DNA from 3 places in the Labrenzia sp. R5_0 genome. Region 2 is predicted to be linked to each of the others. Evidence: predicted binding sites of a transcription regulator. Region 2 holds the regulator's gene; each other region holds the start of a gene.
What was found. Region 2 encodes PhoB, which activates phosphate uptake and scavenging genes when phosphate is short. Its sites were predicted from a motif close to TGTCATNNANCTGTCAT; they were not measured.

Region 1 (3,784 bases), on a different contig from region 2:
TGGGCTGCGCTCGAAGGACTGGGCAGAGTTCGCCGTGCCGGATGCCCCGGTCATGGATTTCGTCTTTACCGTTTGCGACAATGCGGCGAAGGAAACCTGCCCTGTCTGGCCCGGGCAGCCGATGTCCGCTCATTGGGGGCTGCCGGATCCGGCAGCCGTTTCCGGAAGCGACAGCGAACGGGCGGTCGCATTCAACGAGGCCTTCCGGATGCTCAGCAACCGGATCTCGGTGTTCGTGAGCCTGCCGATGTCTTCGCTTGACCGTTTGTCCCTGCAGAAGAAACTCGATCAAATCGGGCAGTCCGCCGAAGAGCCCGTGTAAGGCTGCTCCGGCGTACCTGTTTCGGGAATATCACCTCAGGCGACGGCCTGGCCTTCGCGCGACGTGCGCAGGGTCAGCAGTGCGATGACCAGGGCGATGAGCGCACAGGCGGCAACCGCGCCAACCAATGGCAAAGCTGTCCGGTCGAAGAACGGGCTGCAGACGAGGATCATCACGCCACCGGCAACCATCTGGAAGGTGCCACCGAGGGAGGATGCCATGCCGGCATGTTCGCCATGTTCTTCCAGCGCCATGACCATCACAGGAGCAATGACCTGTCCGAGGCAGGTGTTGCCGATGAAGAAGAGTGCCATCAGAACCGGCAGGTCGTCGATGCCGCTCCACACAAGAATGACCAGCAGAACGTTGGCTGCCGCAAATCCGCTGACGGCCCTCAATGCCACTCTGCCCATGCCGAAGCGCTCACCAAGCGAGGCGGCAAACTGGGAAGACGCAAAGAAGCCGATCGCGTTCAGCGCGAAAACAAGGCTGAAGGCTGTCGGCGTCAACTGGTACTGGGTCATGTAGACCAGCGGCGCTGCGGCGATGAAGACGAAGAAACTCGCCAGCGAGAAGCCACCGATCAGCGTCAGACCCATGAACCTGCTGTCACGCATCAGGTAGATGGCGCTGCGCAGCATTGCTGTCGGGTCGATCTTGCCTCGGCGCTCGGCCGGTAGCGTTTCGGGCAGCAAGAAGGCCATTTGCAGCATGGCGAAAAGGGAAATAACGCCCAGGGCCACAAAGATCAGGCGCCAACTGCCGAACTGGATGATCAGGCTGCCGGCGAGCGGTGCAAGCATCGGCGAAACGCTGAAGACCAGCATCACCAGAGCCATCAGCCTGGTCGCTTTTGGTCCGGTGTGGAGGTCGCGGACCACGGCCCGCACGATGACCATCGGCGCGCCGGCACCAAGGGCCTGTACGAAACGGCCGAATGTCAGGGCTGAAACGTCGACCGCGGTCGCGCACATGACCGATCCGATGAGGAAGACGATCAGGCCCAGGAAGGCGGGCAGCTTGCGTCCAAACCGGTCTGCCAGCGGACCGTAGATCAACTGGGCTAACCCGAAAGCGATGAAATAGACCGTGAAGGTCATATGAACCGCAGCGTCGTCCGTCTGCAATGCCTGCACGATTTCCGGCATGGCGGGCAGATAGAGGTCGATGGCAAATGGACCGACAGCAGCGAGAAGCCCCAGCACAATGGCGGAGCGGACAAAACCGATCTGCATTGGAAAATCCGATGAAAAATGCGCCGGAGGCACAAATGCGGGAAAGTTTGGAAGATGGAGGTGGCGGAGATCACCGCCCAGCCTTGATATGATGTAAGTGTTCGAAATGCAAATTCAAGGCTTGCCGGGTGTTGTCATGAAAGCTTCATGCAACTGTCACCGATATTGTAATCAGGGCCACTAGCTTGCGCGCACCATCAACCCGATATTTTGTGGGAGCGAGTGCAATGGCGGACCTTCGTGGGCGCTTTTTAAAAGGTGTCAGCCTTTCAGTCCTGTTCGGCCTTGGCGCCGTGTCGGCAGCACAGGCAGAGTATTTCGAGCGTATCAACACATTCCCGGTCTACAAGACCCTGCCGGAAGGCGTGGATCAGGCCACCGAAACCGTTGCCGAAATCATCTACGCCACGAAGGACGGCCGCACGCTCGTCTTCACCGACAGCCCGGGCGAAGCCATTGTTTTCGTCAATGCGGCCAACCCGCTGAACCTGCAGCCGATGGGCCGCACCGCCCTTGGTGGTGAGCCTACTTCGGTCGCCGTCGGCGAAACATTCGCCTATGCCGGCGTCAACACGTCCGAAGACTACGTCAATGCGTCCGGCCATCTGGCCGTGATCGCTCTCGACGGTCTTGGCATCACCGCGAAGTGCGATGCCAAGGGTCAGCCGGACAGCGTTGCCATCTCTCCGGACGGCAAGTTCGTTGCGATCGCCATCGAGAACGAGCGCGACGAAGATCTGAACGACGGCGTGATCCCGCAAATGCCGGCCGGCCATCTGGCGATCTTCGATCTGGACGAAACCGGCACGCCGACCAACTGCGACGCGGTCCGCATTGTCGACCTGACGGGTCTTGCCGAAATTGCGCCGACCGATCCGGAGCCGGAGTTCGTTTCGATCAACTCCCAGAACCAGGTTGTCGTCACGCTGCAGGAAAACAACCATATCGCCGTGGTCGATCTGGCCTCCGGTGAAGTTGTCAGCCATTTCTCCGCCGGTACGGCTTCGGCTGAAAACATTCCGGTTTCCAAGGCGCGCATGAGCGATGCCTCCGGTTCGACCGAAAACGTCAAGCGTGAGCCGGATGCGGTTGCCTGGATCGACGACGAGCGTTTCGTGACCGCCAACGAAGGCGACTACGAAGGCGGTTCGCGCGGCTTCACCATCTGGAACACCAAGGGCGAGATCCTGTTCGACAGCGGCAACCAGATGGAACATCTTGGCATGGCCAACGGCCACTATCCGGCCAAGCGCGCGTCCAAGAAGGGCACCGAGCCGGAAGGTGTGACGGTTGGTGAATTCGGCGGTGAAAAGCTGATCTTCGTCAATTCCGAACGCGGCAACTTCGTCGCTGTCTACAAGGACACCGGTGCCGAGCCGGCATTCGTCCAGTTCCTGCCGACCCACGTCGGTCCGGAAGGCTCACTTGCGATCCCGAGCCGTGACCTGTTTGTGGTTGCCAACGAGGTCGACAGTGCGGAAGACAACGTTCGCGCGCAGGTCTCCCTCTACAAGTTTGGTGCGGACGCTCCGTCCTACCCGATGGTCGTGTCCGAAACCGACCCTGAAAAAGGCGCACCGATTGGCTGGGGCGCACTGTCCGCACTGGCTGCAGACCCGGAAGACGGTAACAAGCTCTACGCCGTCAGCGACAGCTTCTATGACGACGCCCGCATCTACACGCTGGACATCTCTTCCAAACCGGCAAAAATCGTTGCCTATGCAACCGTTCAGGGTGGCAAGCAGGCAAAACTGGACCTGGAAGGCATCTCCGTTGCCAAGGATGGCGGCTTCTGGCTGGCTTCCGAAGGCAATCCGGACAAGGAACTGCAGCACTTGCTGCTGAAAGTCGGCACCGACGGTCAGGTTCAGGAAGAAATCACGCTTCCGGAAGAGCTGAACGCCCAGTCCGCGCGTTTCTCCTTTGAAGGCGTTGCCGAGTTCGAAATGGACGGCAAGACGCTGGTGGCCGTCGCCGTTCAGCGTGAGTGGAAAGACGACCCGAAGGGCATGGTGAAGCTGGCCATCTACAACCCGGCCGACAAGTCCTGGGGCTTCGTTCACTATCCGCTCGACAAGCCGAAGAGCGCAGCCGGCGGCTGGGTCGGCCTGTCGGAAATCGTCTCCATGGGCGACGGCAAATTCGCCATTCTGGAGCGCGACAACAAAGGTGGTGAAGACGCAGCCATCAAGCAGATCACCACGATCTCCCTGGAAGGTGTGACCCC
Region 2 (3,784 bases):
ATGTGGAACCGCTCGGGGTTGCCGTTGTCATAATGATAACGGCGCGCGCATTTGATGGCAGCTTCCATCGCTTCCGCGCCGGAATTCACGAACAGCACCTTGTCGGCAAAGGTTTCCGCGCACAGGCGCTGCGCCAGCCGTTCGCCATCCGGGATCTGGTGCAGGTTGGAGGTATGCCACAGCTTGGCTGCCTGATCCTGCAACGCCTTGACCAGATGCGGATGGGCATGACCGAGTGCGTTGACCGCGATGCCGGAACCGCAATCGAGGAATCGTCGGCCATCGGTGGTAACCAGCCAGACGCCTTCCCCATGATCGAAAGACAGGTTCGATCTTGCGTAATTTCCGAATAGTGCAGTCGCGGACATAACCTCGTTTGTCTCCTTTAAACGCCCCTGCTGTCCCCTGCGTCGCCCCGACGCCGGGCCGTCACCTTGAAAAGATGCCGAAGGGCCAAAACGCAACGTGCCGCCCCGATGAGGCGGCACGCAGCGGCTTTCTTATACACTGCCGGTACCATGCACTGTCAATGGAAATGGCGCACAAGACATTTCATGTGCCGCGGAGGGCGGATTTCATAAAATTCTCAATGACCTCGCCATAATTGGGGAAAAGTCGTTTCATCCCCAACTGGTTTGGGTCGAGTGGTTGCCTGACAAATTAACGTTATTGTAACCTCTCAGCAATCAGACACGAGATCTCGTGAGGCAAATCACCAAGAGGCACTAGATCTGCCAGCATTAAGCGTGCTTGCGCATGCTTAACACGGGGTTAATGGCCGCAGGACGGTCAAACTAAAGGGTGCGGCAATGAGTTGGACAAACGAACGAGTTGAGCTTCTCAAAAAGCTTTGGGGCGACGGCTTGAGCGCAAGCCAGATCGCAGGCGAACTGGGTGGTGTTACCCGTAACGCCGTGATCGGCAAGGTGCACCGCCTTGGCCTGTCCGGCCGCGCCAAGTCCACCTCTTCAAGCGCCAAGCCGCGCCGGCCGCGCACCGCAGCTCCTGCAACGGGGGCAGCGCCGAAGAAACCGACGACGTCACATCCGCAGTCGATCGGCGCAACGGCCCTGAAAGCAGACATCTCGCCGGCTCCAGTGGTGGCTGCCAAGCCGCGCGTAGAGCCGATTGCAGAACTTGTTCCGATCTCGCAGCGGGCTACCATCCTGACGCTGACCGAGCGGACCTGCAAATGGCCGATTGGCGACCCGGCGACCGACGACTTCTACTTCTGCGGCCGCCAATCCGATGCCGGCGTCCCCTACTGCGCTCATCACTGCAAGATCGCGTATCAGCCGGTCGCCGACCGCCGCCGCGATCGCAAGACGATGGCTCAGGCAGGCTGATAGCCTCGCACCTAACCAATTCATGAGAAAGCCCGCCGATTTGGCGGGCTTTTTTTGTTTGGGCCTTCCATTGACCAGATGCCCGACCCCGAACAGTGACCTCCCACGGCTTGTTCTTGGCACCGCTCCATGCCGTTTCCGCCCCATCAAATCAAACCTTGTTTGACCGCTCCGCCACGACAGGGACCGCAGGATCAGCCCCGACACCGACACAACTGATGGGGTGGTCGCAGAAGAGAACCTTGCTCCGCGAAAGGCACATAACCGCTGAGAAACAAAAAGCCCGCTTGAAAGCGGGCTCCTTAATTCCATTCTGCAAGTTGCCCTCAGGCAGTGGCAGAGGTGAACTGGTCATTGAAGGCGTATCCGGCACCACGGACGGTACGGATAGGATCCTTCGCCTTGCCCTTGTTCAGAGCCTTGCGCAAGCGACCGACGTGAACATCGACAGTGCGTTCGTCCACGTAGACATCGTGACCCCAGACCCCATCCAACAGTTGTTCGCGGGAGAAGACACGGCCAGGCGATGTCATCAGGAATTCCAGCAGGCGGAATTCCGTCGGCCCCAGGTGTATTTCCTTGGTGTTGCGGCGAACGCGGTGCGTTTCGCGATCCAGTTCGATATCGCCGGACCGCAACATGCTGGACACCACTTCCGGGCTTGCCCGGCGCAGGATGGCGCGCACGCGGGCCATCAATTCCGGTACCGAGAAGGGCTTGACCACGTAGTCGTCGGCACCGGTCGCCAGGCCGCGGATGCGCTCTGCTTCCTCACCGCGTGCCGTCAGCATGATGACCGGCAGGCGCTCGGTGTCCTCGCGCGCCCGCAGGCGGCGGCACAGTTCAATTCCGGACAGGCCCGGCAGCATCCAGTCGAGCAGCAACAGATCCGGCAGGCTTTCCCGCAGGCGGATTTCCGCCTCGTCACCCCGGACACAGGACTCGACCGAGTACCCTTCCGCTTCCAAATTGTATCTCAATAGAAGGCTGAGCGGTTCTTCGTCTTCAACGATGAGCACCTTCGGCATACATCTCGCTCCAATTACCGCAACCGGCGCCGAAGCGCCGGCCGTTAAGATCTTCAGCAAATCCGACGATTACCGGCGGGTCAGACCGCGCCTGTTTCGTCGACCTTTGCCCGGTCTTCCGGCAAACGCTCGCCAGTGACCATGTAGTAGACGTTCTCGGCGATGTTCGTCGCGTGATCGCCGATGCGCTCGATGTTCTTTGCGCAGAACAAGAGATGGACGCACTGGGTAATGACCCGCGGGTCTTCCATCATGTAGGTCAGGAGTTCGCGAAAGATCGACGTGTAGATCGCGTCGACCTCGGCGTCGGCTTCCTGAACCCGGCGGGCGGCTTCCGCATCCTTTCGGGCGTAGGCATCCAGCACCTGCTTGAGCTGCGAAAGAGCGAGTTCCGTCATGTGCTCCACACCGATCGCGAGCTTCTTGGACTGCAAGTCGCTGTCGATGGCGATGACGCGCTTGGCAACGTTCTTGGCAAGATCGCCAACACGCTCCAGGTCATTGGCAATGCGCGTTGCGGCAGTGATTTCACGCAGGTCCTGCCCCATCGGCTGGCGGCGGACGATCAGCTCGATCAGCTTCACTTCAAGTTCGTTGTAAAGGCTGTCCAGACGGACATCGCCCTTGATCGTCGCCTTGGCAAGCTCCAGATCCTGCGACACCAGCGCGGACACCGCATCGGCGAAAGCCTTTTCGGCAATACCACCCATTTCGGCAACCTTGCCGGCCATGGCCGTCAGTTCGTCATCGTAAGCCGAGACTGTATGTTCAGACATCCTGTGTCCCCTTCAGAAACCTAAAAAATGCTTAGCCGAAGCGGCCCGTAATATAGTCCTGCGTACGCTTGTCCTTCGGATTGGTAAAGATGTCCTCCGTCAGACCTTCCTCCACCAAAACACCCAGGTGAAAGAACGCGGTACGCTGAGACACACGGGCAGCCTGCTGCATCGAGTGGGTCACGATCACGATGGTGAAGTTTTCCCGCAGTTCGTCGATCAGCTCTTCCACCTTCGCGGTAGCGATGGGGTCGAGCGCCGAGCACGGTTCGTCCATCAGGATCACTTCCGGGCTGACGGCAATCGCACGGGCAATGCACAGACGCTGCTGCTGACCGCCCGACATGCCGGTGCCCGGCTCGTCCAGACGGTTCTTGACTTCTTCCCAAAGCCCGGCCTTCTGCAGGCTGGAGGCAACGATTTCATCAAGCTCGGACTTGTTGCGGGCCAGACCATGGATCCGCGGACCGTACGCAATGTTGTCGTAGATCGACTTGGGAAACGGGTTCGGCTTCTGGAAAACCATGCCAACCTTGGCGCGCAGCTGTACGGGATCGACCTTGGGATCGTAGATGTCTTCACCGTCGATCTTGATCGACCCTTCCACACGGCAGATGTCGATGGTGTCGTTCAT
Region 3 (3,784 bases), on a different contig from region 2:
CAGAAAAGCCGCGCATTTCGCATTGCAGCATGAAAAAACGACCGCATAACTGACGTAAATATTCAGTTGAAACGGACGGCATTCTCCTAAAACCCTGTCTCAGGTTGTCATCAAGCATCCGGTGGCTAGGGGATGGGAGGAAACTCAATGCCGTGGGTAAACAAGAAATCAGTTCTACTTGCTTCTACAGCTGTAGCTCTATCAATGGTTGCAGGTTCTGCGTTCGCAGGTGGGTTCGCACTTAGAGAGCAGAGTGCCTATTATCAAGGAATGTCTTTCGCGGGGAACGGAACGACGGGTGAGTCCATCTCCTCGATGTTCTGGAACCCGGCAACGCTGATTGGTGCGGGCAAAGGGCTTACGATTGAATCGCACAGTTCTTTCATCATGCCTGAGTCCGATATCGACGGAACCTTTACGCCCGGAGCACTGACAACCGTCAATGGTGCGACCAGCAGCACAGCGGGCAGCGGCGACATTGCATCGGATGCCTGGGTACCGTCCACCTACACAGCTTACCGCTTCAATGATCAAGTGGTGTTCGGCCTTGCCGTCAATGCGCCGTTCGGGCTTAGCACCAAACCGGAGCAGAACTGGGCAGGCCAGTATTATTCCCGGTCATCCGAAGTGTTCTCGGTCAACGTTAATCCGGCCATCGCCTATCAGATCAACGACATGTTCGCTGTCGGTGTCGGGGTCCAGGCGCAATATCTGCAAGTCCGGCTGAAATCGGCCTATCCGTTCTCCACCTCTGCGGCGACGACCGAGTTCAAGGGGGAAGGCTACGGCATTGGCGTCACCGCGGGCCTGACTGTGCGGCCTTGGGAGGGGACCGAGATCGGTCTTGGCTACCGGTCCGCGGTCGCCAACAATCTCGACGGGTCCTACATCAACCCGGGCGGGCGCTTTTTTGCCGGCATGACCCCGGTTTCCTTCGCGGGCAATCGTGCAGGCATCGAGGCGACAGTCGTCACGCCGGAAACCGTTACTCTGTCGGCAAGTCACCGCATCAACGATACCTTCAAGATCGCCGGTACGGTTGAATGGACCAATTGGTCCCGCCTGAAGACAGTTCATCCGAGCAGTGATGGCGGCACGGCAACCACCAATCCGACGGGTTTGCCAAACCTGGAATTCAACTACGACGACGGTTGGTTCTTCTCGGTGGGGGGCGAGTACAACTGGAACCAGCAGGTTACCCTGCGTGCAGGTGTCGGCTACGAGCTTTCGCCGATCGACGAGGCCATTCGTTCCACGCGTTTGCCGGACAACGACCGGCTGTGGTTGTCGGCCGGTATGACATGGTCTCCGTCGGACAATCTCGCTTTCGACATCGGCTACTCACACCTGATACCAGCCGACACCAAGATCGATATCTCGGGTAACCACCAGGACTACAATTCCAATATCGGTACATACACAGGCAAGGTCGACAGCCAGGTGAACATCATCTCGGCCGCGCTCAGATACACCTACTGAGCGGAAATCCGCTGATAAAAACAAACAAGGCCGGGGGAAACACTCCGGCCTTATTTGTTTCGGCAGGCCCTTAGAACGCCGCCGGATAGAGCCCGCCATCCATCAGGATGTTCTGGCCGGTGATGTAACCGGCGTGGCGAGAGCACAGGAAAGCGCAGGTCTGGCCGAACTCCTCGGCTGAACCAAAACGTCTTGCCGGGATTTCCGCTGCCTGTGCCGCCCGGACATCCTCGATGCTTTTGCCTGACTGCTGCGCGGCGCGCTCGAAGCCGCCTTTCAGACGGTCGGTGTCCATCTTGCCGGGCAGCAGGTTGTTGACCGTCACGCCGTGGGGGGCAAGCTGGCGGCAGACGCCGGCCAGGAATGCCGTGAGCCCCGCCCGAGCACCGCTGGACAGATCGAGACCTTCGATCGGCATCTTTACCGAAAGCGAAGTGATGTTGACGATGCGGCCGAAACCGCGCTCCTTCATGCCGGGAACAACCGCCTGGATCAGCTCGATGGGGGTGACGAAATTCTGCACCACACCTTCCATCAGCGCTGCACGGTCCAGCTCGGAATAGTCGCGCCGGGGTGGGCCACCGTTGTTGTTGACCAGGATGTCCGGGTCCGGGCAGGCCGCCAGAAGCGCTTCTTGACCTTCCCGTGTGGAAACATCCGCTGCGATGGCGGCAACGCTCACGCCGAAGCGGTTCTGCAGCAGCGTGCGGGTTTCTTCCAGAACCGTTTCGTTACGTCCGTTCAGGACTATGTCGCAGCCTGCTTCCGCCAGTGCTTCGGCGCAGCCCTTGCCGAGGCCGCGGCTTGACGCACAGATGATTGCCTTTTTGCCCTTGAGGCCGAGGTCCATGAACGTTCTCCTTGATGCAGGTTGGACATGCTTTGTGGCTGGCAAAACCCGATGCTGTCAAATGCCGTCAGGGACATATGGAGCCGGTCAGCATCCGGCAAGATGTTCGTGAAGCAACGGAATGAAGTGAAGGAGGCCAATACCCGATCCGTGCCGGTGTTAATCATTAAGCTGGAAAACAAACAGCCCCGGGGAAGTCACGCCGTTTGTCATAATAGTGATACTTGAATCGCGTCTATAGCGCTCCAAAGGGAATTTGGAGAAGTGCTATGTCTACCGCTGAGGTATCGCGGCATTACCGGGCCTTGTTTATTTCCGACGTCCATCTTGGCACGCGCGGTTGTCAGGCGGAGATGCTGCTGGACTTTCTGAAGGACAATGAAGCCGAGACCATCTACCTGGTCGGCGACATTGCCGATGGCTGGCGTCTGCGGCGGTCCTGGTACTGGCCACAGCTTCACAACGACGTGGTGCAGAAGATCCTGCGCAAGGGGCGCAAGGGAGCCCGGGTCATCTATATTCCGGGAAATCACGACGAGTTTCTGCGCAGCTTCCTCGGTACGCATTTCGGCGGCGTCGAAGTGACCGACAGCATCATTCACGAAGCTGCCAACGGCAAACGCTACCTGGTCATTCATGGTGACCAGTTCGACGTGGTGATCCGCCATGCCAAGTGGCTGGCCTTCTTTGGCGACAAGGCCTATGTGACCGCGCTCGGCGTCAACACCTGGCTCAATGTGGTCCGCCGCCGTCTCGGTCTGACCTACTGGTCATTGTCCGCCTGGGCCAAGTTGAAGGTCAAGAACGCGGTCAGCTTTATCGGACGTTTCGAAGAAGCCCTGTCCGACGAGGCGCGCCGGCAGGGCGTCGATGGCGTCATTTGTGGTCATATTCACCACGCCGCGGACCGTGATATGAACGGCATTCACTACATCAACACGGGTGACTGGGTGGAAAGCTGCACTGCGGTTGCCGAGCACCACGATGGAACATTTGAGGTGATCCGATGGGTGGACCGTACCCAGGAGGAGGCCGTGCCGGCGAAAGCCAAGGAAGCACCGGTCGCCGCATGAGTTCCATTCTGATTGTGACGGATGCCTGGCATCCCCAGATAAACGGTGTGGTTCGCTCGCTGGAGCGCACAGCCGAAGAACTCGAGAAGATCGGTGTGCGGGTGGAATTCCTGACCCCTCAGGAATTCACGACGCTGCCGTGTCCGACCTATCCGGAAATTCGCCTGTCGTTGACCCATCGCGGCATTGTGCGTCGGAAGATCGAGGATTACGGCTGCGAGCATCTGCACATTGCAACGGAAGGCCCGCTCGGGCTTCTGGCGGCAAGCGTCGCCAAGAAGGCTGGGCGTCCGTTCACCACGAGTTACCACACCCGGTTTCCAGAATATGTTTCAGCCCGGCTGCCGGTTCCGCTGACTTGGTCCTACAGCTGGCTGCGCCG

Region 1: the regulator PhoB is predicted to act here: its motif matches at 1,690-1,706, upstream of J7447_RS22845 (esterase-like activity of phytase family protein).
Region 3: the regulator PhoB is predicted to act here: its motif matches at 2,537-2,553, upstream of J7447_RS11110 (UDP-2,3-diacylglucosamine diphosphatase).

The regions. Positions count from the first base shown of each region.
Region 1 is NZ_JAGHRK010000004.1:616,549-620,332, forward strand. It holds gene J7447_RS22835 (arsenate reductase ArsC) at 1-322, shown strand, start outside; gene J7447_RS22840 (multidrug effflux MFS transporter) at 358-1,557, opposite strand; gene J7447_RS22845 (esterase-like activity of phytase family protein) at 1,785-3,784, shown strand, end outside.
Region 2 is NZ_JAGHRK010000001.1:246,564-250,347, reverse strand. It holds gene J7447_RS01165 (aspartate aminotransferase family protein) at 1-368, opposite strand, end outside; gene J7447_RS01160 (GcrA family cell cycle regulator) at 810-1,346, shown strand; gene phoB (phosphate regulon transcriptional regulator PhoB) at 1,673-2,374, opposite strand; gene phoU (phosphate signaling complex protein PhoU) at 2,455-3,150, opposite strand; gene pstB (phosphate ABC transporter ATP-binding protein PstB) at 3,182-3,784, opposite strand, start outside.
Region 3 is NZ_JAGHRK010000002.1:492,327-496,110, reverse strand. It holds gene J7447_RS11120 (OmpP1/FadL family transporter) at 133-1,479, shown strand; gene J7447_RS11115 (SDR family oxidoreductase) at 1,550-2,329, opposite strand; gene J7447_RS11110 (UDP-2,3-diacylglucosamine diphosphatase) at 2,599-3,402, shown strand; gene J7447_RS11105 (glycosyltransferase family 1 protein) at 3,399-3,784, shown strand, end outside.